3 regions of the Streptomyces sp. CA-106110 genome follow, and region 2 is predicted to be linked to each of the others. Evidence: riboswitches for the same ligand, from Rfam matches in the RefSeq annotation. Region 2 holds a riboswitch; each other region holds the start of a gene.
The links. A riboswitch is a leader RNA that binds a small molecule or an ion and turns the genes downstream of it on or off. The one in region 2 is predicted to bind cobalamin.

Region 1 (9,274 bases), 1.6 Mb from region 2:
AACGGGGTACTCACTTCTCGTCGCCCTCCAGGTCGCCCTCGAGCTCCAGGTAGGTGGCGCGCAGCCGCTCCAGCGTGTCCGCGTCCGGCTCCGCCCACAGGCCGCGGTCGGCGGCCTCCAGCAGGCGCTCGGTGATGCCCCGCAGCGCCCAGGGGTTGGACTTCTTCATGAAGTCCCGGTTCTCGGCGTCGAAGACGTACTCCGCGCTGAGCTTCTCGTACATCCAGTCGTCGACGACCCCGGCCGTCGCGTCGTAGCCGAACAGGTAGTCCACGGTCGCCGCCATCTCGAAGGCGCCCTTGTAGCCGTGCCGCCGCATGGCGGCCATCCAGCGCGGGTTGACCACGCGGGCACGGAAGACCCGATGTGTCTCCTCGCCGAGGGTGCGGGTCTTGACCTGGTCCGGCACGGCGCTGTCGCCGACGTACGCCTCGGGGCTCTGCCCCGTCAGATGCCGCACCATGGCGACCATGCCGCCGTGGTACTGGAAGTAGTCGTCGGCGTCCACCAGGTCGTGCTCACGGGTGTCGACGTTCTTGGCCGCGACGGCGATCCGCCGGAACGCCGTCTCCATGTCCCCGCGCGCCGCCCGCCCGTCGAGCCCGCGGCCGTACGCGTAGCCGCCCCACACCGCGTACACCTCGGCGAGATCGGCGTCCGAGCGCCAGTTGCGCGCGTCGATCAGCGGCAGCAGACCGGCGCCGTACGCGCCCGGCTTGGAGCCGAAGACACGGGCGGTCGCGCGCCGCCGGTCGCCGTGGACGGCGGTGTCCTCGTCGGCATGGGCCCGGACGAAGTTTCGCTCGGCGGGCTCGTCCAGTTCGGCGACGGCCCGTACGGCGTCGTCGATGAGCCCGACGACGTGCGGGAACGCGTCCCGGAAGAAGCCCGAGATACGGACCGTGACGTCGATGCGCGGCCGGCCCAGCTCCTCGAGCGGGACCACCTCGAAACCGGTCACCCGGCGCGAGGCGTCGTCCCAGACCGGGCGGCAGCCGAGGAGGGCCAGGATCTCGGCGATGTCGTCGCCCTGGGTCCGCATGGCGGATGTGCCCCAGACCGTCAGCCCGACGGACTTCGGGTACTCGCCGGTGTCCTGCAGATAGCGGTCGACGAGGGAGTCGGCGAGCGACTGGCCGACCTCCCAGCTCAGTCGCGAGGGAATCGCCTTGGGATCGACGGAGTAGAAGTTGCGACCGGTCGGCAGGACGTTGACCAGCCCCCGGGTGGGGGAGCCGGACGGGCCGGCCGGCACATAACCGCCGTTCAGCGCCCTGAGGATGTGGCCGATCTCGTCGGTGGTGCGGGCGAGCCGCGGCACCACCTCGGTGCAGGCGAAGTCCAGCACGGCGACGGCGTCGGGGAGTTCGCCGCCGAGCACCTCCCGGACCAGGGCCGCGCTCGCGTCGGCCGCCCAGCCGCGCTCCTCCATGCCCTCCGCGATCCGCCGGCACAGCTGCTCCAGCAGGTCGATCGCGTCGGCGGCGGTACGGGAGGGGCCCTCGACCAGGTCGGTCAGCTCCACCGGCACCTTCATCGGCGCGCCGGGCTCGGCCAGCAACTCCTTCTCCACCAGGCCGAAATGAGCGGCGAGCGAGGCCCGCAGCCCCGGCAGGGCGTTCGCCTGCCCGCCCCACACCTGCGAGGCGCGCAGCACGGCGAGCACGAGGTTCACGCGGGGCTCGCCGACCGGGCCGCCGCCCAGGATGTGCAGACCGTCGCGGATCTGCACATCCTTGATCTCGCAGAGATAGCCGTCGATGTGCATGACGAACTCGTCGAAGGCGCCGTCCTCCGGCTGCTCGTCCACGTGGAGGTCGTGGTGCAGCTCAGCGGCCTTGACCAGGGTCCAGATCTGGGCGCGTACGACGGGCGCCTTGGCCGGGTCCAGGTCGGAGACGAGCGCGTACTCGTCGAGCAGCTGCTCCAGCTTGGCCAGGTCGCCGTAGGTGTCGGCGCGGGCCATCGGCGGTACGAGGTGGTCGACGACCGTGGCGTGGCCGCGGCGCTTGGCCTGGGTGCCCTCGCCGGGGTCGTTGACGATGAACGGGTAGATCAGCGGCAGCTCGCCGAGGACGGCGTCCGGCGCGCACCCGCGCGACAGGCCCAGGCCCTTGCCCGGCAGCCACTCCATGGTGCCGTGCTTGCCCATGTGGATGATCGCGTCGGCGCCGAACGAGTTCTCCAGCCACCTGTACGCCGCCATGTAGTGGTGCGACGGCGGCATGTCGGGGTCGTGGTAGATCGCGATCGGGTTCTCGCCGAAGCCGCGCGGCGGCTGGATCATCACCGTGACGTTCCCGAACCGGAGGGAGGCGAGGACGATGTCGTCGCCGTCGACGTACAGCGAACCCGGCGGCTCGCCCCACGCCTGGAGCATCGCCTTCCGCAAGCCGGGGTCGAGCCGGTCGAACCACGCCCGGTAGTCGGCGAGCGGCACCCGAGCGGGGGCGGCGGCCAGCTGGTCCTCGGTCAGCCATTCCACGTCGTGTCCGCCGGCTTCGATGAGCCGGTGGATCAGCTCGTCGCCACCCGCCGGGTACTCGGTGAGGCCGTATCCGGCGTCCCGGAGCGCGTCCAGGACGCGTACGGCCGACGCGGGCGTGTCCAGGCCGACCGCGTTGCCGACCCGCGAGTGCTTGGTCGGGTAGGCGGTGAAGACGAGCGCGAGTTTCTTCTCGGCGTTCGGCTTGTGCTTCAGCCGGGCGTGCCGTACGGCGATTCCGGCGACGCGCGCGGCGCGCTCCGGGTCGGCGGCATACACCGGCACATCGTCCGGACCGTTCTCCTTGAAGGAGAAGGGGACCGTGACGAGGCGGCCGTCGAACTCCGGGATCGCCACCTGCATCGCCGCGTCCATGGGGGAGAGGGCGGCGTCGGACGCGTCCCACGCGGCGCGCGAGGAGGTCAGGCACAGGCCCTGCAGCACGGGAACGTCCAGGTCGGCCAGTGCCCCGATGTCCCAGGCCTCCTCGTCGCCGCCCGCCGACGCCTGAGAGGCGTGCGTACCGCCCGCGGCGAGCACGGTGGCCACGAGCGCGTCCGCCTTCGACAGCAGGTCGTACAGCCCCGGGTCGGCGCCGCGCAGCGAACCGCAGTACACCGGGAGGGCGTTGGCGCCACGCTCCTCGATCGCGTCGCACAGGGTGTCCACGAAGGCGGTGTTCCCGCTGAGTTCATGGGCGCGGTAGAAGAGCACGCCCACCGTGGGGCGGCCCTCGGCGTACACGCGCTCCCCGTGGACGCCGTATTCGGGCATCTTCTGCGGCTCGGTGAAACCCTCACCGGTCAGCAGCACGGTGTCGGACAGGAAGCGGGCCAGCTCCGTGAGGTTGGCGGGGCCGCCCTCGACCAGGTACGTCAGGGCCTCGGCGACCACGCCGGCGGGCACGGACGACTCGGCCATCAACTCCGCGTCCGGCACGGCCTCTCCGCCGAGCAGCACGGTCGGGATGCCCGAGGCCCTGAGCGTGGCGAGCCCGTCCTCCCAGCCGCGCTTGCCGCCCAGCAGCCGTACGACGGCGAGGTCCGCGCCCTCGATCAGACCCGGAAGCTCCTCCGTGACATCCACCCGGGCCGGGTTGCCGATCCGGTAGGGCGCGCCGGAGGCACGGGCCGCCAGCAGATCGGTGTCGGCGGTCGACAACAACAACACTGTGCTCATGCGGGCGCTCCCGGTGGAATGAAAGGCAGTCCTTGCGGCGCGCCCGACTCGATGAGCCGCCACAGCGCGTCCGTGTCCGCGTGCTGTTCGATCAGGTCGCCGAGCCGGTCGAGCTGCTCCTCGCGCAGCGCGGCGAACGACGTGTCGGCGGCCGGTACGAACCGGCGGCCCGCGGCGGCCGCCACCTCGCGCAGGAACGCCCGCCGGAAACCGTCCGACTCCAGGGAGCCGTGCCAGTGAGTGCCCCAGTTCTGGCCGACCCGGCAGCCGTCAAGGAAGGGCTCACCGCCCGTCACGTCGGCGACGCCGTGGTGGATCTCGTAGCCCTCCACGCGCTCACCGAGCGCCTCGCCGGCCGGCCGGGTCAGGGTCTTCTCGCGGGCGAACCGCACCCGCACGGGCAGCACCCCGAGCCCGTCCACCTGCCCCAGGCGGCTCTCGACGTCGTCCTCGATGTGCTCGCCGAGGATCTGGAAGCCGCCGCAGATGCCCAGGATCGGGCGCCGTTCGGCGGCCCTGCGGACCAGCGCGTCGGCGAGGCCCCGCTCGCGCAGCCACTCCAGTGCCCGTACGGTCCCGCGCGTGCCCGGGACCACCGCCAGGTCCGCGTCCGCCAGTTCCTCCGGCCGGTCCACGAACCGCACGACGACGCCCGGTTCGGCGGCCAGCGCGTCCACGTCGGTGAAGTTGGACATGAGCGGGATCGCGCAGACGGCGACCCGCAGCACGTCCTCGCCGTGCGGCGGGGCGACCGTGGACTCGCGGACGGTGCCGCGCAACGACACCCGCAGGCCGTCCTCCTCGTCGATGCCGAGCCCGTGCCGGTAGGGCAGCACGCCGTAGGTGCGCCGCCCGGTGAGCCCGTGCAGCATGTCCAGGCCCGGCTCCAGCAGGGAGACGTCGCCCCGGAACTTGTTCACCATGAAGCCGGCGACCAGTTGCTGGTCCTCACGCGAGAGCAGGGCCACGGTGCCGAAGAAGGAGGCGAAGACACCGCCGCGGTCGATGTCGCCCACGACCAGAACGGGCAGCCGCGCGCCCCGCGCGATCCCCATGTTCACGATGTCGGTCCGCCGCAGATTGATCTCGGCCGGACTGCCCGCTCCCTCACAGATCACCGCGTCATACGTGCCCCGCAACTGGGCGAGACAGTCGAGGACGGTGCCGAGGAGCCGCTGCTGCCGGCCGCCGTGGTACCCGCGGGCGCTGAGCTCGCCGACCGGCTTCCCCAGCAGCACCACCTGACTGCTCTGCTCGCCCCCGGGCTTGAGCAGGACCGGGTTCATCAGCGCGTTCGGTTCGATGCGGCACGCCTGCGCCTGCATCGCCTGCGCCCGTCCGATCTCCGCGCCCTCGCGCGTGACGAAGGAGTTGAGCGACATGTTCTGTGCCTTGAAGGGCGCGACCTTGACGCCCTGCCGGGCCAGCCAGCGGCAGATCCCCGCGGTGACGACGCTCTTGCCGGCGTCGGAGGTGGTGCCGGCGACGAGGAGACCGCCGTTCATGACGTACGTCCCTTCGTGAGAATCGTCCGGGTGAGCAACCGCCCGGCGACAGTGGCGCCGAGCGCGAGCACGGTCACGCGCCGGGAGAGCCGTACGGCGCGTTCGATGTCGCCGACCTGGACCGTGCGCCCCGCGCCGTTCAGCACCGGCCGGTGCTCGACGCGTCCCCCGTACGAGAGGGTCCCGCCCAGCCGCACCCCGAGCGCCCCCGCGAACGAGGCCTCAACGGGCCCGGCGTTGGGGCTCGGGTGCTGGGCGGCGTCCGTGCGCCAGGCGTGCACGGCTGCCCGCGGTCGGGGACCCGAGGCGGCCGCGAGGGCGGCGGTCAGGCGTGCCCCGGGCCACCCCACGAGGTCGTCGAGGCGCGCCGAGGCCCACCCGTAGCGCCGGTAACGGGGCGATTTGTGGCCGACCATGGCGTCGAGGGTGTTGACGGCCCGGAAGCCCACGAGCCCCGGCACCCCGCCCACGGCCCCCCACACCAGCGCGCCCACCACGGCGTCCGAGGTGTTCTCGGCGACGGACTCGACCACGGCACGCGCGATCCCGTCGGGGTCGAGCGCCTGCGGGTCACGCCCACACAGGTGGGGCAGCCGAGTGCGGGCGCCCTCCACGTCCCCCGCCTCCAGGGCACGCCCGACGCTCCGGGCCTCCCGGGCGAGCGAAGTCCCCCCGACGACGGCCCAGGTGGCCGCGGCGGTCAGGGCGACGGAGGCGGCGCGCGAGGGCCGGACGGCGGAGGCGGTGAGCGCGGCGAGGGAGACCGCACCGCCGACGCAGACAGCGGTGTGCAGGGCGCCCCACCCGCGGTGGTCCCGCCACAGCAACCGCTCCACGGCACCCGCGGCCCGCCCGAACGCGGCGACCGGATGCCCGCGGCGTGGATCGCCGATCAGGTGGTCACCGAGGAGGCCGGCGGCGGCGCCGTACGCGAAGACGCGATCGGCACCCATCGGTTCAGCCGGCCGTGGGGTCGGGCAGGGGCCGGTTGTCGAGCCTGAAACGGCAGCCGCGCATGGCGATATGTCCTCACTCAGGGTGTCCACGCCCTGGTTCGACGAGATCGGCGGTGAGAGTTCCTGGCTCCCGGGGGTTGTTCCCCGGTGACAGTGGCGGGACCGCGCCGGATTCGCACCGGCTTCCTCTCTTGCCGCCGTATTGGCCCCGGCAGTCCACCACGGCCCCGGAACGCCCGTCAACTGGCTCTTGACCTGCGGAGCAGCGGTGTGCCGAGCCCCACACGGCTGACATGCCGTCAGCCGCTCGGTTCGGTGCTGTCCGCGCGGCGCCTACGCCTGTGACGCAAGAGGGGAGCGGCTACGCGGCGGACGGGAGCAACGACCGTGTGGAGGACCCCGCCGAGGGGGCGCACTCGCCGGCGCGTGACTCGAAACGGCGCACCGGCCCGGTGCTCGCCTTTCGGCGTATGACGGGGTGTGGTTTGCTGACTGGATTCGAGGACCCGGCAACGGACGGTTTCTGAAGGTCCGTCCAGAGGACGGGAGGGGCTCGCATGGGGGACAGAGCCGAGGAAAAACCGCCGCGCGCGGAAGGCCCCCGCGCTCCGCGGACCACCCTGTCGGCGGCGGTCCCGCTGGCGCTTTTCTCCATGACCACAGGGGTGTTCGCGGTGGCCGCCGGCGCGCTCGCCGCACTGCTTGTGCCGGGATCCGTGGCACGGGCGCCGGTCTGGGTGGCGGTGACGATCGTCGCGGCGGCCGGCGCAGGCCTGTGGTGGGGGATCACCCCGGTCACGGAGCGTCTCCGCGTTCTCGACCGGGCCGCGGCGGCGGTTCGTCCCCGTGGCTCGCAGACCCGTTGACCTCCGGGGCGGATCCGTCGGCGTCCGAGGGCCGGGGCACTGCCGAGCGGCCGCGCAGGGTACGGCCCGCGCTTGCCGCAAGAGCGGTGACGGCCGTCGCACCGAGGGTTCCCAGCACCGTCGTGGCCAGGGGTGTCGGGGTGCCCCACCCGAGGCCGGCCGCCACCCGTGCCGACACGGCGATGCCGAACAGCAGCACGCTGCCGTAGGCCGTGCCCAGCAGCAGACGGGTCGCCGGCGACCGCATCCGCTGCCCGCCCCCGGAGTTCTCCGCCTCCTCGACGGGCTCCGCCACGAGGCGGAGCGCGCGTAGCCGCCTGTACCACTCAAGGAACCCGAGGACCCCCATCGGTCTCCCTCCCCGTTGTCCGCCCGGGCCGTCCCCTCCCGGGCTTCGGTTGTCATCGCGACTCAGGGTGAAGCGCCATCTCACGGTGCCGGCCCAGCGGCAGCCTGCTCTGCACCCCGATGCGACGCGGGCCCGTGCCGCGGTGCGCGCCGGCCGTGTACGGCAGTAGGCGCGGGGTCGCTCCGGGAAGCCGGGACATCGCCTCGAGGTGTTGCCGCGGCCGGCGCGTGCCCCCTGCCGTGCCGCTCTCTGCCACATGTCGTCCGCGGCCGGTCGGGTGGCCTGAGTCGGGCACCAACTCCCGATCAGATTAGGTGAGTTGGGTGTGTGCGACCAGACCGCTCGCTGTCCGGCGCCTGTCTTTTCGGCGTGGTCGCGATGCGGCCCGGAACGTGGCGAACCGGCGTATGTCCGCAACCGAGTTCGAGCCCTCGCAGTGACGATCACTGCGAGGGCTCGTCGCCGGTGGCCGAAGGGCCGATGAGTCGCGCGGAGTCAGGAGACGATCAGATAGATCCCGTATCCCACCGCGGCCACACACGCGGCGAAGCAGGCGTACGCGCCGGTGGCTGCCACGGCGGCAGCGCCGCCCCGGGCCGATTCCTTCTTCGTGAGGCTCACCACGCCGAGGGTGAACAGCCCCACGAGGGCCACGGTGACCACGAGGCTGACGCCGAAGACGGTGCCGAGAGCCGCCCAGTCGATGTTCATGAGGGTGCTTCCTTATGCCGTCTTATACCGATGCGGTGCGGGTCGACTCCGCCGCGGAGTCGGAGTTCTGGGCCGGGATGGTGGCCGTCAGGCCGGTGCCTGCGTCGGCCGTGGCGACCGGGCCGGCCGGCGGCGGGATCACCGCGGCGATCGCCGTGGTGACGACGCCCGCGGGCTCCGTCTCGACGTCGTTGACGTTGTCGATCGTGACCGGCTTGCGGCGGGACAGGGTCCAGATGACGCCGGCGCCCGCGACCAGCAGCACACCGGTGAGGACGGTGCCCCACGTGCCCTGCTTGGTGAGGAGCTCGGCACCCGCGCCGACGAGTCCTGCGGCCGGGAGCGTCAGACACCAGGCGACGAACATCCGGGTCGCGGTGGACCAGCGGACCACGCCGCCCTTGCGGCCGAGGCCCGCACCCATGACGGCACCGGAGCAGACCTGGGTGGTGGAGAGGGAGAAGCCGAGGTGCGAGGAGGCGAGGATCGCGGTCGCCGCGCTGGTCTGGGCGGCGAAGCCCTGCTGCGGCGCCAGGTCGGTCAGTCCCTTGCCCAGGGTGCGGATGATGCGCCAGCCGCCGAGGTAGGTGCCGAGCGCGATGGCCAGGCCGGCCGAGACGATGACCCAGGTGGGAGGGTTCGATCCGGGGGCGATGACGCCGCCGGTGACGAGCGCCAGGGTGATGATGCCCATCGTCTTCTGGGCGTCGTTCGTGCCGTGTGCCAGGGAGACCAGGCCCGCCGAGGCGATCGATCCGGCGCGGTAGCCCTTCGCGGTCGCCCTGCCGTCGGCGCGGCTGCCGATGACGTACGACAGGCGCGTGGCGAGCAGGGCGGCGAGGCCCGCCACGATCGGTGCCGCGACCGCGGGGATCAGGACCTTGGTGACGATCGTCGAGCCGTTCACGGCGGACCAGCCGGCCGAGGAGACGGCGGCGCCGATCAGACCTCCGAAGAGGGCGTGGGAGGAACTGGAGGGCAGGCCCAGCAGCCAGGTCAGCAGGTTCCAGAGGATGGCGCCCACCAGGGCCGCGAAGATCACTTCGACGCGTATGCCCTGCTCGTTGATGATGCCGCTGGAGATCGTCTTGGCGACCTCGACGGAGAGGAAGGCACCGACGAGGTTCAGCACGGCGGACATCGCCACCGCCGTCTTGGGCCTCAGGGCGCCGGTCGAGATGGTCGTCGCCATCGCGTTGGCTGTGTCGTGGAAACCGTTCGTG
Region 2 (9,274 bases):
CGGAAAACGCCTGGAGCTGATCGACCTGCTGGCCCAGGGCGAGCGCACCGTCGATGCCCTGGCCAAGGCCGCCGGGCTGAACCTGACGACGGCCTCGGCGCATCTGCAGACCCTGAAACAGGCCGGATTCGTCGCCACCCGCCGCGAGGGGGTGCGCATTTACTACCGGCTCGCCGGCCACGACGTGGCCCAGCTGTTCGCGCTGCTGCGCAAGGTCGCCGAAGCCCACCAGGCCGCTGTGCCCGCGGCGCGTGACGCCTACCTCGGCGAGGACGGCGCGGTGGAGGTCACCCACGAGGAACTGTGCGCCCGCACGGCGGCCGGGGACGTGGTGGTGCTCGACGTACGGCCGGTGGAGGAGTACATGGCCGGGCACATCCCGGGTGCGGTGTCCATCCCGGTCGGGGAACTGGCCGACCGGATCAACGAGTTGCCCGAGGAGACGGAGATCGTCGTCTACTGCCGCGGTGAGTACTGCGTGCTCGCCTACGACGCGGTGCGGCTGCTGACCGATCTCGGACGGCGGGCCGTCCGCCTCAACGACGGCATGCTCGAGTGGCGCCTGGCCGACCTGCCCGTCGACGCCGGCGCCCCGGCATGACGCGGATCCTGACTCGGCCTCAGCTGTCGCGGAGACGCGGCCAGAACCCGTAGCCGGCCGGTGCCATCACCTCGGCGGGCCATCCCGTCCGCCGTCCCGAACCCGTCCGCAGAGGTGATCTCGGCAGAGGACTGTCACACAGAGACGACATCAGCCGTCAGGGCACAGGAGGGTCTGCGTCTCACAAGGGAGTGTGCGATGAGGAGTGCCACGCTGGTGAAGGCCACGCGATACGTGAGCCTGCTGTGCTGCGGGATGCTGGCGGGGGTCGCCGTCACCGTGCTCTTTCTGGAACTGGCGCTCCGACGGCTGAACGGCCCGGCGTACGTCCGCGTACGCCAGGTGGAGTTCACCTTCTTCACCTGGTACATCGGGGCCATCACCGTACCGACCCTTGTCGCCGTGGCCGTACTTGTCATCTACGCGCGCAAGGCGCAGAGCCCCATCCTGCGGCCGGCGGCCATCGCCCTCGGGCTGCTCCTGCTGGCCCTGCTGGCCCTGCTGGTCACGCTCGCGGTCAACGGTCCCATCAACGTGGAGGAACTGGGCTGGAACGTCCAGGCTCCCCCTGCGGACTGGGCACACGACGTGACCGCTGGCAGATCGCTCACGCGGTACGGACCGCCGCGATCGTCCTCGCACTCGGCTACCTCAGTGCCGCGATCCTGGACCGCCCGGCTCCCGACGGGCGTTCGCTGCGCCAGGCGTCGTAGCCGAGCTCCCGCCGCCCAGGCCGGCGATCTGACCCGGCTGGGCGGGTGAGCGCGCCGGCCACGCTCGTCCTCGGGCAGATGCGCCGACCTTCAGCCGTCGAGTCACAGACAGTCGCGCTCACTACTCGCACGCCGACGGGAACAACCAAGTTCCGACCTGCCTCTTCTCTGCGATCACAGGCAGACGACGATGCTTCGTCACACACGCCGCGCAGGTAGGCCCCGCGCCCATCGGCCCAGGCCGGGCGCCTAGACTCGCGGCGCCAGTGCATTCCCGAGGGCAGCGCCAGAAGGAACCGACAAGATCATGCGCGTGACCGTGGCCCGTGGCCTGACGGAGGACTTCGGATGACCGGCGCCGAGGAACCCGTCCTCCTCCACACCGCAGGGCGGGCCGCCCACATCACTCTCAACAGGCCGAAGGCCCTCAACGCGCTGTCCCACGCGATGGTGCGGCGCATCGACGAGGCTTTGAAGGCCTGGAAAGACGACCCGGCCGTCGAGACCGTGGTCATCACGGGGGCGGGGGAGCGCGGCCTGTGCGCGGGCGGCGACATCCGCGCCGTCCACGGCGACGCCCGCGACGGTGACGGCACCGCCACGGCCGCCTTCTGGCGCGACGAGTACCACCTCAACGCCCGTATCGCCCGCTACCCCAAGTCATACGTCGCCGTCATGGACGGCATCGTCATGGGTGGCGGTGTCGGCATCTCCGCGCACGGCAGCGTCCGGGTCGTCACCGAGCGGTCGAGGGTCGCCATGCCCGAGACCGGTATCGGCTTCGCCCCCGACATCGGCGGCACCTACCTGCTCGCCCTCGCCCCTGGCGAACTGGGCACGCACCTCGCACTGACCGGCGCGCAGATCGGTGCCGCCGACGCCCTGCTGTGCGGGCTCGCCGACCACTACATGCCGTCCGCCGCTCTCCGGCACTTCGTCGCCGATCTCGCCGAGATGCCCGTGGAGCAGGCGGTCGCCCGGCATGTGCAGCCGTCGCCCCCAGGGGAGTTGGCAGGACGCCGTGAGTGGATCGACGCCTGCTACGCCGCCGACCGGGTCGAGGAGATCGTGCAGCGGCTGTTCGCCCACGGCGACCCGGCCGCGAAGGACACGGCGGAGACGCTGCTCACCAAGTCACCGACCGCCCTGAAGGTCACCCTGGCCGCCATCCGCCGTGCTCGGCGGCTCGGCGCGCTGGAGCCCGTCCTCGACCAGGAGTACCGCGTCTCCTGCGCGGCCCTGAACTCTCCCGACCTGGTGGAGGGCATCCGCGCCCAGATCATCGACAAGGACCGCAACCCGCGCTGGTCGCCGGCGACCCTCGGCGAGGTCACGGACGCCGACGTCGAGCGCTTCTTCACCCCTCTCGGCGAGCACGAGTTGGGACTTGCCGGACCCAACTCAGTTCCGAAGGAGGCCTGGTGAAGCGAACCATCGCGTTCCTCGGACCCCGACACAGAGGCGTTCCCTGCGACGAGATCGGCCGCTCGGCCCGCCCGAGCGGCCGCCACCGCTGACATCCGACGGACCGGCCACCCGCCGCGAGAGGAAGATCACGCCAGGTGGCGCGGTCTTGGCCGGGTACCCGTCACGCGGTACGGTCGGTCCGATATCGACGACGGCGAGACGGAAGCCGGTGGGAATCCGGCACGGTCGCGCCACTGTATGCGAGACGCCTCGTGAGGCGTTTCGTGAGTCAGACCCGTGGCTGTCGTCCAGTGCACCACCGAGATGGGACGCGAACTCCCAGAGGAGGTTCTGCCATGGCGCAGACCGTCGCCCAGCCGACAGCCACCACCCCCGTCGTTCCCGCCACGCTGCCGCTGAAGGCGATAGCTCCCTGGGCGGTCTTCTTCGGCATCCTGATGCTGGTCCTGCTCTACTTCGTCGGCGCCGAGCAGGGCGCCACCTCCGTGTTCAACGGCACGGACGTCCACGAGTGGGTGCACGACGCCCGCCACCTGCTCGGCTTCCCCTGCCACTGACGCGAGGGACGCCGCACGCTCATGAACTCCGCAACAGTAAGAAACCTCCTGGTACGAGGCATGCTCGCCGGCCTGGCCGCCGGTGTGCTCGCCCTGGTCGCCGCCTATCTGCTCGGTGAGCCGAACGTCGACAAGGCGATCAGCTTCGAGGAGGCCCACTCCCACGAGCACGAGATGGAAGTCGTCTCCCGCTCGCTGCAGTCCACCGCCGGTCTCGCCACCGGCGTCCTGGTCTACGGGGTCGCCTTCGGCGGTATCGCCGCGCTCGCGTACTGCTTCGCGCTCGGCCGGATCGGCCGCTTCAGCCCGCGGGCGACCGCGCTGCTGCTGTCGGGCTGCGCGCTGCTCGCCGTGTACGTCGTGCCGTTCCTGAAGTACCCGGCCAATCCGCCGTCGGTGGGCAACCCCGACACCATCGGCAAGCGGACCACCCTGTACTTCCTGATGATGGTGCTCAGCATCCTCCTCGCGGTCGCTGCCACCATCCTGGGCAAGCGACTGGCACCCCGTCTGGGCACCTGGTGGGCGACCGTGGTGGCCGTGGCCGGCTTCGCCGTGGTGATCGGGTTGGCCTACGAGTTCCTGCCGGCCATCAACGAGGTACCGAAGGACTTCCCCGCCACCCTGCTGTGGCGGTTCCGTCTCTCGGCCCTCGCCATCCAGGCTGTCCTCTGGGGCGGATTCGGCCTGCTCTTCGGCGAGTTGGCCGAGCGGCAGCTGAATCCCAAGCCCGCGACAGCCCCGTCCGGGCGGACGGTTCCCGCCTCGCACTGACGGTCTTGGGACACGAGAGGGCCCTTCGGAACCATCCGGGGGCCCTCTCGCGTTTCCCGGGCACCGACGCGATCGGATCACGGGCAGGGCACAGAACACCGACCGATGAGGCAGGCACCGCCAAGCCGTGGAGCGGATGAACCGAGTGGCCAGACACCCTCAGCCGCGCCGCATCACCCTCGGGGGCCATGAGGCGGTCGCCCTCACCGTCGAGGAGTACGAGCAACTGATCGCCAGCCGACGGCAGATCGGCGGCCAGAGCGCCCGGGTGCGTGTGCTCGCCCAGCAGGCGAAGCGGACCGAACAGCTCCTGCGGGAACTGGAAACGCTGGTCCAGGACCCGATGGACTGCCACGAGCAGGACGGTGGGGTGCCGCCGGAGTGCCCGGCGCCCTGTCCCGCGGGCCGAGCCGCGGAGTGGGACGAGGGAACCGACTGCCTGCGCTGCGCGATAGCGGCGCTGCTGCGCCGCCACCGGACCGCGGCCTTCCGAACCACGGCGTCCGCCCCGCCTCAGCGCACCGAAGCAGTGCCCGACGCGGCGACAGAGGCGATGTCCGAAGCCGGGCCAGACACCGTGTCAGCTGTGGTGCCCGACGCTCCCAGAGGCTGTCCGAGCCGCAGGTTCCACCGGCCGGCCCGCCCGCTGAGCTCCGTGGCCGTCAACGGCGGCACGTCCAGCCGCCAGAAGGAAGCCGGGGGCAGGCCCAGAACATGGACGACCGCGGCCCGTACGACCTCCGGCTCGACGACGGCAACGGTACGACCGTCCGTGTCCTGCGCGGTGTCCAGCCAGCGCCCGACCCGCTCGCACACGTCCCGCACCGATTCTCCGCCGTGTCCTGCCCAGTCGGCGTCGGCGAGCCAGTGGCCCACTCCCTCCGGTTCGGCGGCCGCCACCTCCTCAAGAGTGCGGCCTCGCCAGCGGCCCACATCCAGGGCCCCCAGCTCCGCCGTCTCCACGCCGTCGAGGCCGAGCGACGACGCCGTCTCCCGGCAGCGCACGCTCGGGGAGGTCAGCACACGGACGGGCGAGGGCAGCGACCCGGCCACCGAACGGGCGCGGGCCGCCCCGATGTCGTCGATCGAATCGCCGTCATAGAAGCGGGCGTGCCGCAGCGATGGGCTCGTCGCGGGCGAGACGAAGGTGACGCGGCTGGTCACGTGCCTGTTCCTCCTGCGCTTGTCATGGGGTGCGGGTCTCCACAGGGTACGGAACGTATGTACGCCGGTCAGGGTCGATGGCCAGCCGTCCGCCGGCCGGCGGACGGGCCCGCTGTGCACAGTCGCGGCGCTCGCAGATCCGGCAGCCCAGGCCGATGGGCGTCGCCGCCCGGGGGTCGTCCAGGGCGATTCCCTCGGCGTAGACGAGCCGGTGGGCGTGCCGCAGCTCGCACCCGAGGGCCACGGCGAACTCGGCGCGCGGGGCGTGGTGGCCGTATCCGCCGCGGGTGAGGGTCCGCGCGACCCAGAAGTACCTTTTCCCGTCCGGCATCTCCGCCACCTGCGTCAAGATCCGGCCCGGTGCGGAGAAGGCCTCGTACACCGTCCACAGCGGACATGTGCCGCCCATACGGGAGAAGCGGAAGTCGGTGGCCGACTGCCGCGCACCTCTGGATGCCGCGTCGCCACGGAGAGCGATGAGGTCGTATTCATCCGTGAAGCTCAAATCTCCTCTCGCCCGCCCTGGAACTTCTCCCTGGTGGCGCGGCCGACATCCCGACGACGGATGGTGCGGTCCGCTCGCTCTCAGCTGATCACCGCCCCTCCACACGGGCCCATCGGGTGACTCTCCCTACGGCGATGGACGTGTGGTCGGTGCGGTCACTCGACCCGCGAGTCTTTTTTACAGCGCCCCGGGTGCCGTGGCTCGCGACGGGTGATCTTCGTTGTACGCCGGCGAGAAGGGCTCGTAGGGTTCCGGCATGACCGACGAGAGCGAGCGGGCGGTGGAAGCAGCCATAGAGGCAGAAATGCGGCTGCTCGATCCTGAGGTGCGTGCTTCTCCCGCGCTTGTGCTGGAGCTCTTGGATCCGGAGTTCACCGAGTTCGGAGCGTCGGGACGCCGGTGGGACGTGGAGTCCATCCTGGCGGTCACGAGCGCCGGAACGGTGTCCCCGGAGTCTCCGGTGAAGGTCAGTGAGATGACCGGGGTCGTCCTTGCTCCCGGCATCGTGCATCTGACGTACCTCGCCGACAACCAAGGGCGTCGGGCCTGGCGAAGCTCCTTGTGGCGGCTGACGGCAACGGGCTGGCGCATGTACTTCCACCAGGGGACTTTGACCAGCTGAGGCGAGACAGTTCCGCGGCCCCGGGCCGACCGAGGCCGCACCATTGCCCCACAGCCCGAGACATCTCTTGTCGTCGACGGGTCAAGTCGAGACACGGAGGCGACGATGAAGTCGGGCTGGTGGTGGCTCCATGCGTGGGCGAGGAAGGCGGTAGCGTCCTGGCCATGCCGGATGGTCCTGACGTGTCAGTGGTGCTGGTGGGCGGAGTGCAGACTCAGTCCCAAGCCCTGGACTTCGTGCAGTGGTTCGCCGACGCCTGGGCGGGCCGCCCACTGCAACGGGAAGACGGTTGCGCTGAAGAGGAGTTGGCGGCCGCAGAAGCTGATCTGGGCTTTGAACTGCCGGCTGCCTTGCGGGAGGGCTACACCCTCTTCGGCCGTCGGGACGACCTCACCCGACAGCAGGACCCACTGGTCCGGCCGACCGGTCTCTACGTTGATGACGCCTTGAACGGCATCCTGGTCTTCCGGCGTGAGAACCAGGACTGCGCCTACTGGGGGATCCCCCTGACAGAGATCGAGTAGGACGACCCACCCGTAGTGGTGGAATCACACGGGGGCTGGATCCCCTTTCTCGATCGGATGTCCTTGGCATGGGTGGAGCTCGTGCTGAGCGAGTCGCTCTTCGGCTCGGACAGTCATTACGACGCCTGCGAGTTGCCGGACGCGCTGCTGCCGAGCCTTCACGAGCGCTACGCCCGAGTGGACCTGCCTGACCATCCCATGTGGGCCAGCGAGGACGACTCGCCCGTGCGCTGGTACTCAGCGCCCGGTCGGCTGGTGCGCCGAGACGGGATCCAGGACCGGTCCTGGATCCACGCGCGTGGGCGTACGGCTGCCGATCTTGAAATCGTGCGCAAGGACCTGCCCGGCCGCTGGGTCCGCTGAAGCCGGGCTCGCCCGTCGATTCAGCGGGCTGGCACCTCATGCAGGTCGGACCGGCGACTACGCGCCCAAGAAGCGGTGCTCATGCCGTCAGTGTGCCCTCGCCCACTGACAACGCTCGCGGCGGGCACATCGACGTCCAGGACGAGAAGGGCTCGGGGCCGGCAGTCACGGGACAGCCATGAGCGCTTCCCGTGCCCGGCGGTCTTGGGGGCACCAGGCGGGTGCCCCGAGTCATCTTGTAATTACTCCGGCCACGCCGAGTTCTGAATCACCTCGACGAAGTCGATGTGCCGGTAACCGGGAACGAAATGCTCCAGTACATCGGCGTTGACAGTGCCGAAGGTGGTGTCCGGACGATCCTTGAAACCGTCCGTGAACGCCTGGAGGATTTGGTTCTTGAAATCGGGGCGGGGGTGAGCCTTCGTCACTTCGGCGATGTCCGCCTCGCTGAGATTGTCCAGGCGCATTCCGAGGACATCCGTCTCGACGCCCGCGGTGGTCGCCGCAATCTCCGGTGCCATCTTCCACGGGACCTCAGGAGTGGTGTGCAGGGCGATGGCGGTCCATGCCAGATCGGCGTCCGAGGCGGAGTAGCCGTGCTTCAGCAGGAACGCACGGGCCTGGTCGGCGCCGTCGAGTTCGAACCGCTGGTCATCGCTGCGGTAGGGCGGCACCAGGCCCGTGTCATGGAACAGCGCAGCGACGTACAGCAGTTCCGGATCGGGCTTCAGACCCAGCTTGCGGGCCTGGAGGCTGCCGAAGATGAACACCCGCCGCGAGTGGTTGAAAATCAGAGGAGTGGTCGTCTCCCTGATCAGGGCGGTTGCATCGGTGACAACGGGAGTGTCGGGAATCGTGACGCCAGCGATGATCTCGCTCATGAGGGACTCCAATCGGTTCTGTGATCGGTGGCGATGTATGTATCCAGGGTCTCCCCATTCCGCGATCCCGGTCATGTGTGCAGTCGGCCGTAAAACCCACGGATTCGGACATGCGGAAGGCCTGACCGGTCTCAGCACGGTGGGCGAAGGGCACCGGTGGGTCAGATGACGGAGTTCTCCTGGAAGGCGCAGCGCATCATGACGAGCGCTTCCACGTTGCGGCTGCCGTTGCGTCCACGCTTCGCGGAGCGCTTCTGCTCCTCGGCGATGTCGCCGGACATCCGCAGTCGGACAGTCCGACGCGAACCGCCCGTCGAGAGGCTCTGACGACGGCGTCCAGAGCGAGGCATCGCTCGTTCCCGTCTCGCAAAAGGCGTGGACAGAGATCGTTCAGGCGCGAGACTGGGCTCATGACCGCACCGGATCCCAAAGCCGACCTTCACTTCTACCTGCAGTCCGCCCGTGATGCCCTGCTGTGGAAGCTCGAAGGTCTCTCGGAGTACGACATCCGCCGCCCCCTGACGCCGACCGGCACCAACCTCCTCGGGTTGGTCAAGCACGTGGCCGGCGTGGAGCTGGGCTATCTCGGCGACACCTTCGGACGGCCGTCCGGCGAGCCGTTGCCCTGGCTCGAAGACGGTGCTGAGCCCAACGCGGACATGTGGGCCACCGCCGACGAGTCACGCGAGCAGATCGTGGAGCTGTACCGCCGTGCCTGGGCGCACGCGGACGCGACGATCGACGCACTTGGGCTGGAAACGATGGGCAGGGTGCCTTGGTGGCCCAAGGACAGGGACGAAGTGACGTTGCATCATGCCGCGGTGCGCGTGATCGCTGATACACAACGGCACGCCGGGCACGCCGACATCGTCCGTGAACTCATCGACGGTGCTGTCGGGATGAACGAGGGCAACACCAGCATGGGACCGGGCGACTCGACGGGGTGGCAGAACTACCGCAGCCGGCTCGAGCGCGTGGCCGAGGAGGCAGCGCGCAAGCCCGCCGTGGACAAATAATCAGTGGAGACGTGTTCGCGGCGATGACAAGGTAAAGCCCATGCCGTCGCACATGGTTGAACAACTTCTCCGTGATCTGCACGCGTCGCTCACCCAGCGCAAGCGTCCGGAGGATGTGGCCCGGCT
Region 3 (9,274 bases), 6.0 Mb from region 2:
GCCTCGGGGGAGTTGATGTGCTTGTACAGCGTCAGCACGAGGTTGTTCGCCACGATCGAGTCGCCCGTGGCGAAGAAGGCCACCAGACGGCCGATCATGTGCTGCTCGCCCGGCGTGAGCTTGGCGAGGTCGGCCACGTCCGAGTGGAGGTCCACCTCCTCCACGGTCCAGGTGTTCTTGATGGCGTCCCGGTAGCGCTCGTAGAAGTCCGGGTAGCGCATGGGACGCAGGGTCAGTTCGAAGCCGGGGTCCAGCAGGTTCTGGTCAGTCATGGCAGTGGGCGCGCGTGGCGCCGTCCTCCAGGGGTGGTGATCGGGTGGCGGGCGGGAACTACTGGCAGGCCTCGCAGGACTCGGGGTTCTCGAGGGAGCAGGCGACGGCGTCGGGGTCGGCGACCTGCTGGACGGGAACGGCCGGCTGCGCCTGGGCGGCACGGGCGATCCGGGTCGCCGGGCGGGAGCGCAGGTAGTACGTCGTCTTCAGGCCCTGCTTCCAGGCGTAGGCGTACATCGAGGAGAGCTTGCCGATCGTCGGCGTCTCCATGAAGAGGTTCAGGGACTGCGCCTGGTCCAGGAACGGGGTCCGCGCGGCGGCCATGTCGATCAGACCGCGCTGCGGGATCTCCCACGCCGTGCGGTACAGCCGGCGTACCTCCTCCGGGATCCAGCGGAAGTCCTGCACTGAGCCGCTCGAGTCGCGCAGCGCCTCCCGGGTGCGGGCGTCCCAGACGCCGAGCTCCTTGAGGTCCTGCACCAGGTACGAGTTGACCTGGAGGAACTCGCCGGACAGCGTCTCGCGCTTGAACAGGTTGGAGACCTGCGGCTCGATGCACTCGTAGACGCCCGCGATGGAGGCGATGGTGGCGGTCGGGGCGATCGCCAGGAGCAGCGAGTTGCGCATGCCGACGGCGGCGATCCGCTCGCGCAGTGCCGCCCAGCGCTCCGGCCAGGCGCGCTCCACGTCGTAGTGGTCCGGGTGCAGCACACCCCGGGCGGTGCGGGTCTTCTCCCACGCGGGAAGAGGCCCGTTGCGCTCGGCGAGGTCGGCGGAGGCCTCGTAGGCGGCGAGCATGATGCGCTCGGCGATCCTGGTGGACAGGCCCTTCGCCTCGGCGGAGTCGAAGGGCAGACGCAGCCGGAAGAAGACGTCCTGAAGACCCATCACACCGAGGCCGACGGGACGCCACTTGGCGTTGGAACGGCCGGCCTGCTCCGTCGGGTAGAAGTTGATGTCGACGACACGGTCGAGGAAGGTGACGGCGGTGCGGACCGTCTCGTCCAGCCGTTCCCAGTCGATGTCGTCTCCGGTGACGAAGGCGCCCAGGTTGACCGACCCCAGGTTGCAGACCGCCGTCTCCCCGTCGTCCGTGACCTCCAGGATCTCCGTGCAGAGGTTGGAGGAGTGGATGACGTGGCCCGGCTCGGCCGTCTGGTTGGCGGTGCGGTTGGCCGCGTCCTTGAAGGTCATCCAGCCGTTGCCGGTCTGCGCGAGGGTGCGCATCATCCGGCCGTACAGGTCACGGGCGGGCATCGTCTTCTTCGCCAGGCCCGCCGCCTCGGCCTTGCGGTAGGCGGCGTCGAACTCCTCTCCCCACAGGTCTACCAGCTCGGGCACGTCGGACGGGGAGAACAGGGACCACTGTCCGTCCGCGTCGACGCGGCGCATGAACTCGTCCGGGACCCAGTGCGCGAGGTTCAGGTTGTGGGTCCGGCGGGCGTCCTCGCCGGTGTTGTCGCGCAGCTCCAGGAACTCCTCGATGTCCGAGTGCCAGGTCTCCAGGTAGACGGCGGCTGCTCCCTTGCGGCGGCCGCCCTGGTTCACCGCGGCGACCGAAGCGTCGAGGGTCTTCAGGAACGGGACGATGCCGTTGGAGTGCCCGTTCGTGCCGCGGATGAGGGAGCCGCGGGAACGGATGCGGGAGTACGAAAGGCCGATGCCCCCGGCGTGCTTGGAGAGGCGGGCGACCTGGTGGTAGCGGTCGTAGAGGGAGTCCAGCTCGTCCTTCGGGGAGTCGAGGAGGTAGCAGGACGACATCTGCGGGTGCCGCGTGCCCGAGTTGAAGAGCGTGGGGGAGGAGGGCAGGTAGTCCAGGCGGCTCATGAGCCCGTAGAGAGCCGCCACTTCGTCGACCGCCCGCGCGGTGTCGTCCTCCGCGAGCCCGGCGGCCACCCGCAGCATGAAGTGCTGAGGTGTCTCGATGACCTTGCGGGTGATCGGGTGCCGCAGCAGGTAGCGGCTGTGCAGCGTGCGCAGCCCGAAGTAGCCGAAGCGGTCGTCGGCGGCCCGGTCGACGAGGGCGTCGAGACGGCCGGCGTGCAGGCGTACGAACGCGGCGGTCCGGTCGGCGATCAGGCCCTCCCGGTGGCCGACGGCGACGGACCGGGTGAAGGACGTGACGCCCTGCGAGGCGGCCTCGGCCCGGATGCCGATCGTCAGCAGACGGGCGGCCAGCTTCGAGTAGGCGGGGTCCTCCGAGATCAGGCCGGCGGCCGCTTCGGTGGCCAGCTCGCGCAACTCCGCGTCGTCGGCCTGCGCGGACCGGCCCCGCAGCGCGGCGGCGGCGACTCGTCCGGGGTCGGCGTCGGGGAGGTCGGCGGTCAGCTCGGTCAGGGTCCGCAGCAGCGTGGCCCCGGGACCGTCGGTTCCGTCGGTCTGGACCGGGATCACTGAAGCCGGATCGGCTGGCGCGATGGTCACGTGTGGCTCTCCCTCGCTCGGCACGGGGCCTTGAGGAGGGCAGGGGGCAGCTCACGAGCGCGCACGGCGTCGCGTCCACCGGCCCATTCCACGAGGCCCGGACGTCTGGCGCCCGGGCCGGACGGCCGGGCGCACTGTCGGCAGGTCCTCGGACTGACGCTCGTACGTGCACGCAGGCGCGAACACGCATAAGTACACCGTTGCGGGACAGTTCCGGATTCGCACCGGATTCCCCTGCGGCGACAGCGAGCATGAGCATACATCTTGTGCCGGGTTTCGGTGCTACCCCCAGATGTTGTGCCGCACCGATGTCACAGTGTCAACTCGTAGGTGAGGAGAGTGATGTCGTCCAGCTGCGGCAGGGGATTCCAGTCGCGGCCGGGGGTGCGGACGAAGCCCAGCCGTTCGTAGATCCGGTGGGCGGAGCGCATGCTGCGCTGGGTCGACAGGACGACGCGCACGCAGTCCTCCGTGTCCCGGGCGCGGTCGACGCAGGCGCGGACCAGGGCCTCGCCGACGCCCCGGCCGCGGGCGTCGTGCGCGACCGCCAGCATGCGGATCTCGGCTTCGCCGGGACCCGCGATGTCGGCCATGAGGCCGCCGGACGGGACGAAGGTCACGCCGCCGAGCACACTGCCGTCCCGGGCCGCGACCAGCACGTCGGCGGCCGCGGCTCGCTTGCCGACGTCTCTCAGCTCGCCCAGGTACTCGTCGCTCTCCCCGAAGTCGAGGAGCCCGTCCTGGAGATAGGCCTGGGCGGTGATGTCGCCGAGGGTGTCGTACTCGTCGGGGGCCGCCTGTCGGATCACGAAGTCCATGCGGCCGAGTGTGCCGGACGGGTACGGCAACGGGCCGCCGGATTTTCTCCGGCGGCCCGTGGAGCACCAGTCCCTAGTGGGATGCGCCGGCCGTCGCCGGCGGCAGCTCCACCTCCACCCCGGGGTCGCCGGCGTCCGCCGTGTAGTCGTCCGGCTTCGTCTCGTCGACGCCCGCCGGGGCCTTCACGGCCTTCAGGACGAAGGTCAGGACCACCGTGACGACGATGTTCATCACGAAGGCCGTCAGACCGATGTAGCCGATCTCACTGAAGCCCGGGATCTCCTTCGCGGAGCCGCCGAAGTGCTTCTGGGTCGGGGAGGCGACGCCGTAGGCCGCGAGCGTGCCGTAGACCATGCCGACCGCCCAGCCCGCGAGCAGCGCCCAGCGGTGGAACCAGCGCGTGAACAGACCGCCGACCATGGCCGGGAAGGTCTGCAGGATCCAGATGCCGCCGAGCAGCTGGAAGTTGATCGCCACCGTCTTGTCCATGGTCAGGACGAAGACCAGGGCGCCCACCTTCACCAGCAGCGACACGATCTTGGAGACCCTGGTCTCCTCCTTCGGTGTCGCGTCCGGCTTGATGAAGTCCTTGTAGATGTTGCGCGTGAACAGGTTCGCGGCGGCGATGGACATGATGGCCGCCGGGACGAGCGCACCGATGCCGATGGCCGCGAACGCCACGCCCGCGAACCAGTCCGGGAACATGTTCTCGAACAGCTGCGGGATCGCCAGCTGCCCGTTCTGCACCTTGATCCCGGCCGCGATCGCCATGAAGCCGAGCAGCGCCAGCAGGCCCAGCATCAGCGAGTACAGCGGCAGGATCGTGGTGTTGCGGCGGATCACCTCACGGCTGCGCGAGGAGAGCGTCGCCGTGATCGAGTGCGGATACATGAACAGCGCCATCGCCGAGCCCAGCGCGAGCGTCGCGTAGGTCCACTGGCCCGCCTCCGGCGGCGCGAGCGCCCCGCGCGGCTTGCCCGTCGCCGGGTTCGTCTGCGCGAACGCATGGCCTGCCTTCGCGAAGATGTCGTCGAAGCCGCCCAGCTTGATCGGGATGTAGATGATCGCCACCGCGATGACGATGTATATCAGGGTGTCCTTCACGAACGCGATCAGGGCGGGCGCCCTGAGGCCCGAAGAGTAGGTGTACGCCGCCAGGACGCCGAAGGCGATCAGCAGCGGCAGGTCCTTCACGAACCAGTTCGTGTTGTCGCCGCCGCCCACACCCATCACGTCCAGCACGGCCTGGATGCCGACCAGCTGGAGCGCGATGTACGGCATCGTCGCCAGGATGCCGGTGACCGCCACCGCGAGCGACAGGCCCTTCGAGCCGAAGCGGCCGCGGACGAAGTCCGAGGTCGTCACGTATCCGTGCCGGTGGGACACCGACCACAGCCGGGGCAGGAAGGTGAAGATCAGCGGGTAGACGATGATCGTGTACGGCACCGCGAAGAAGCCCGCGGCGCCGGCCGCGTAGATCGCCGCCGGGACGGCGACGAAGGTGTAGGCGGTGTACAGGTCGCCGCCGAGCAGGAACCAGGTGATCCAGGTACCGAACGACCGGCCGCCGAGTCCCCACTCGTCGAGGCTGTGCTCGTTGTCCGCCCTGCGCCAGCGCGCCGCCAGGAAGCCCACGACGGTGACGGCCAGGAAGAAGAAGATGAAGACGCCGAGTGCGACGCCGTTCACGCCGTCCTTCATTCCGCCGCACCTCCCTTCCGGTCGGCACGGCCGCGCTGGTCGCGCTGCCACAGCTGGTAGGCGGTCATCGTCAGCGCCGTGGAGATCAGCACCCACAGCATCTGGTACCAGTAGAAGAACGGGATGCCGATGAACGCCGGGTCGGTCTTGGCGTAGGAGCCGACCCACAGCATCGCTACGAAGGGTGCTACAAGACACAGTGCGATGACGACGCGTAGAGGCGTCACCACCGGCGCTCTGGTCGAATCAGACTGATCGGACATCTAGCGACTCCGTCCCCTCACTGATCACCGATGTAATGCGCAGGCAATGTAGGTGACGCGTCACGGAAGCGGAAGCCCTAGTTCGTATATCGGTATCCCGCCGTTTCCGCACCGCCCCGGCGAAGGCCACCCCGCGGTGATCCGGACGGGCCGGAGCGGGCCGTGCGTCCGGACCGCGAGGACACGACCGGACCGTCGAGCCGGTGACGGCGGCGAGTGCGGTGGGGGTCCGGACGGCGAGGGCGGCCAAGGACCGAGCGGGCGCGGTACGCACGGGGGTGCCTCCCGTCCATGCGACGACGCAAGGACCGTAGAGCAGGAGGAGCGGTCGCGCCACACCGCGCGCACGGCCCAGGGCGACTTATTCCTGCGGTCGCTTGAGCCGCGCGACGAACTTGTACCGGTCTCCCCGGTAGACCGACCGCACCCACTCCACCGGGTTTCCGTCCCGGTCCAGCGAGTGGCGGGAGAGCATCAGCATCGGCAGGCCCACGTCGGTGCCGAGCAGGCCGGCCTCGCGCGGCGTCGCCAGCGACGTCTCGATGGTCTCCTCGGCCTCGGCGAGGTGGACGTCGTACACCTCCGCGAGCGCGGTGTAGAGGGAGGTGTACTTCACCAGTGACCGGCGCAGCGCCGGGAAGCGCTTCGCGGACAGATGCGTGGTCTCGATCGCCATCGGTTCGCCGCTCGCCAGCCGCAGCCGTTCGATGCGCAGCACCCGGCCGCCGGCCGAGATGTCGAGCAGCCCGGCGAGGGAGTCGTCGGCGGTGATGTAGCCGATGTCCAGCAGCTGCGAGGTCGGTTCGAGGCCCTGGGCGCGCATGTCCTCGGTGTAGGAGGTGAGTTGCAGCGCCTGCGAGACCTTGGGCTTGGCGACGAACGTGCCCTTGCCCTGGATGCGCTCGAGCCGCCCCTCGACGACCAGCTCCTGCAGGGCCTGGCGCACGGTCGTGCGCGAGGTGTCGAACTCCGCGGCCAGGGTGCGCTCGGGGGGCACGGGAGTACCGGGCGGCAGCGTCTCCGTCATGTCGAGCAGATGCTTCTTCAAGCGGTAGTACTTGGGCACGCGCGCGGTGCGGACGGTCGCCCCGCCCTCGTTCTCCGCACTGCTGACGTCGGCGCTCATGCTCTGCCTTCCCGGCTCCGGATGCCGAAGCGACCGGCAGCTGCCGGTCACGGCTCACCATCGTGGCACGGCCTGACGGGGGATTCCCCGCACGCTCCGTGATCCCCGTCCTGCGGCCGGGGATCCCCTCTGTATACCGTTGGGTCCCCCTCTGGTCTAGTCCACCAAATCCAAGTGGTCCAGTCGGGTGGGGCGGAAGTGGTCTACCCGATTTCGCTGGGTTCCTACTTAAAGGTCGTTGCATATGTAGGTCCCATAACGGAGCCCTTGAGGGCCGTGAACTCCCTTGACACACCTATTGGTCTGGGCCAAGCTTCCCGCACTGGTCTACACCATTGGTCCAGGTCCCGGCCCCACGAGCGGTACTCGTCGTCAGTCGCCGCGGGGACAAGGGGGGTTGGTGGCATCCCTGAGGAGGATGGCGTGAAGCGCAAGCTGATAGCCGCGATCGGAATCGCGGGCATGATGGTCTCCATCGCGGCGTGCGGGGACGGTGACAGCAAGTCCGGAGGCTCGGACAAGGGGGCGGACGCCAAGGAGCTCACCGTCTGGCTCACGGTCGACGCTCAGAACAACTGGCCCGCGCTGGTGAAGGCCGCCGACGACGCGGTGGTCAAGAAGCACCCCGGCCTCAAGATCAAGCACGAGTACTACGGCTGGCCGGACAAGAACACCAAGCTCGACGCGGTCCTCGCCACCGACAAGGCCCCCGACGTGGTCGAGATGGGCAACACCGAGATGCTCGGCTACATGGTCAAGGGCGCCTTCGCCCCCGTCGAGCCCTCCACGTTCGACAACTCCGGCCAGTGGCTGGACGGCCTGAAGGCCTCGGTGACCTACGAGGGCAAGACGTACGGCGTGCCCTACTACGCCGGCGGCCGGGTCGCCAACTGGCGCAAGGACGTCGCCGCCTCGGTCGGCGTCAAGACGCCGCCGACGACGTACCAGGAGCTGACCGCCGACCTGGACAAGATCCAGAAGAAGGAGGGCGCCAAGTTCAACGCCTGGTACCAGCCGACGCGCGACTGGTACGCGGCGATGTCCTTCGTCTACGACGCGGGCGGCTCGATCGCCAAGGAGGAGGGCGGCCAGTGGAAGGCCAACCTCTCCTCGCCGGAGTCCCTCAAGGGCCTCAACGAGTTCAAGACGATCCTCGACAAGTACATGCACGGCGACAAGACCAAGGACGAGTCCGACCGTTACATCGTCTACGGCCAGGGCAAGTCCGCCATGATCTTCGGTGCCGCCTGGGAGGGCGCTACCGCGGCCGACCCGAAGAACGACAAGACCGGCAAGCTGAAGGACAACCTCGAGAACTTCGTGATGCCCGGCCCGTCCGGCAAGAACATCCCGGTGTTCCTCGGCGGCTCGGATCTCGCGATCCCGGTGAAGTCCAAGGCTCAGTCGGTGGCCGCTGAGTGGATCAACGCGTTCACCGGCTCCGAGGGCCAGAAGGGCCTGATGGCCAAGGGCAACCTGCCCAACAACAAGACCGACCTCGCCACGCTGAAGAACGACCCGGCGACGGCGGTCCCGGCCACCGCGGCCGAGTCCAACTGGTTCGTCCCGATGGCGCCGGGCTGGGGCCAGGTCGAGAAGGCGCAGATCCTGCAGACCATGCTGCAGAACATCGGCACCGGCAAGCAGTCGGTCGAGGCCGCCGCGAAGGACGCGGACGCCGCGATCGACAAGGTCATCAACACCAAGTGACCTGAGCGCAGGGCCCCGTGACCCCGGAGGTAGGCGGGGCGGGGCCCTGCTTCTCGCACGACCGCACGGCGGAATCCCCCGTGCGGGCGTGCGGTGTTCCGCCTTCGTACGACCGTGCGGGGCTTCGCCCTTGTACGACCTGAGGGACCCTCAAGGAGCGCGCGATGAGTGCCGCAGACACGACCACCCACGCCAAGGTGCCGCCGCCGCGGCCGGCGCCGCCACCGGGCATCCCGGCGAAACCACGCGGACAGCGGACGCCGCGCGGGACCGCCACCCCCTGGGCGCTGCTCGCCCCCTGTCTGCTGATCCTCGCCCTGGTGATGGGGTATCCGCTGGTCCGCCTGGTGACCCTCTCCTTCCAGAAGTTCGGCCAGTCGCAGCTGTGGGGCTTCCAGCCCGCCGAGTCGGTGGGCTTCGCCAACTTCTCCCAGGTGCTCGGCGACAGCGAGTTCTGGGCGGTGGTGGTGCGCACGATCGTGTTCGCCGCCGGCTCGGTGATCTTCACCATGGTCCTCGGCATGCTGATCGCGCTGCTGCTCCAGCGGGTCTCCGGCTGGGTGAAGACGATGGTCAACATTGTGCTGGTGGCCAGCTGGGGCATGCCGATCATCGTCGCCACCACGGTTTTCAAGTGGCTCTTCGACTCGGACTACGGCATCCTCAACGCGCTGCTGAGCAAGCTGCCCGGAGTGGAGCTGATCGGGCACAACTGGTTCGCGAGCGGGCCGCAGGGCCTTGCCGTGATCATGCTCCTCGTGGTGTGGGGCGCGGTGCCGTTCGTCGTCATCACGCTCTCCGCCGGCCTGACCCAGGTGCCCAAGGAGCTGGAGGAAGCGGCCCGTCTGGACGGTGCGACCGGGTGGGGCGTCTTCCGCCATGTCACCCTGCCGATCCTCAAGCCGATCATCGTGATGCTCACGACCCTCTCGGTGATCTGGGACATGGGCGTCTTCCC

Region 1: it holds a riboswitch for cobalamin, as region 2 does, so the genes downstream of both, ACQEXA_RS41365 (cobalamin biosynthesis protein) here and ACQEXA_RS48730 (CbtB domain-containing protein) in region 2, are expected to answer to the same signal.
Region 3: it holds a riboswitch for cobalamin, as region 2 does, so the genes downstream of both, ACQEXA_RS21125 (ribonucleoside-diphosphate reductase subunit alpha) here and ACQEXA_RS48730 (CbtB domain-containing protein) in region 2, are expected to answer to the same signal.

The regions. Positions count from the first base shown of each region.
Region 1 is NZ_JBNJNB010000001.1:8,972,011-8,981,284, forward strand. It holds gene ACQEXA_RS41350 (putative cobaltochelatase) at 1-14, opposite strand, end outside; gene cobN (cobaltochelatase subunit CobN) at 11-3,664, opposite strand; gene ACQEXA_RS41360 (cobyric acid synthase) at 3,661-5,169, opposite strand; gene ACQEXA_RS41365 (cobalamin biosynthesis protein) at 5,166-6,122, opposite strand; cobalamin riboswitch at 6,224-6,361, opposite strand; gene ACQEXA_RS41370 (hypothetical protein) at 6,921-7,286, opposite strand; gene ACQEXA_RS41375 (hypothetical protein) at 7,836-8,051, opposite strand; gene ACQEXA_RS41380 (anion permease) at 8,074-9,274, opposite strand, start outside.
Region 2 is NZ_JBNJNB010000001.1:10,553,178-10,562,451, forward strand. It holds gene ACQEXA_RS48715 (ArsR/SmtB family transcription factor) at 1-601, shown strand, start outside; gene ACQEXA_RS48720 (hypothetical protein) at 800-1,363, shown strand; gene ACQEXA_RS48725 (enoyl-CoA hydratase/isomerase family protein) at 1,663-2,739, shown strand; cobalamin riboswitch at 2,900-3,040, shown strand; gene ACQEXA_RS48730 (CbtB domain-containing protein) at 3,078-3,299, shown strand; gene ACQEXA_RS48735 (CbtA family protein) at 3,321-4,073, shown strand; gene ACQEXA_RS48740 (histidine phosphatase family protein) at 4,587-5,237, opposite strand; partial or broken gene ACQEXA_RS48745 (DUF2083 domain-containing protein) at 5,260-5,682, opposite strand; gene ACQEXA_RS48750 (DUF4440 domain-containing protein) at 5,999-6,364, shown strand; gene ACQEXA_RS48755 (hypothetical protein) at 6,499-6,888, shown strand; gene ACQEXA_RS48760 (hypothetical protein) at 6,946-7,251, shown strand; gene ACQEXA_RS48765 (HD domain-containing protein) at 7,494-8,132, opposite strand; gene ACQEXA_RS48770 (DinB family protein) at 8,543-9,148, shown strand; gene ACQEXA_RS48775 (hypothetical protein) at 9,189-9,274, shown strand, end outside.
Region 3 is NZ_JBNJNB010000001.1:4,588,140-4,597,413, reverse strand. It holds gene ACQEXA_RS21130 (ribonucleotide-diphosphate reductase subunit beta) at 1-272, opposite strand, end outside; gene ACQEXA_RS21125 (ribonucleoside-diphosphate reductase subunit alpha) at 331-2,697, opposite strand; cobalamin riboswitch at 2,820-2,956, opposite strand; gene ACQEXA_RS21120 (GNAT family N-acetyltransferase) at 3,009-3,515, opposite strand; gene mctP (monocarboxylate uptake permease MctP) at 3,589-5,217, opposite strand; gene ACQEXA_RS21110 (DUF3311 domain-containing protein) at 5,214-5,480, opposite strand; gene ACQEXA_RS21105 (GntR family transcriptional regulator) at 5,842-6,606, opposite strand; gene ACQEXA_RS21100 (extracellular solute-binding protein) at 7,030-8,316, shown strand; gene ACQEXA_RS21095 (carbohydrate ABC transporter permease) at 8,481-9,274, shown strand, end outside.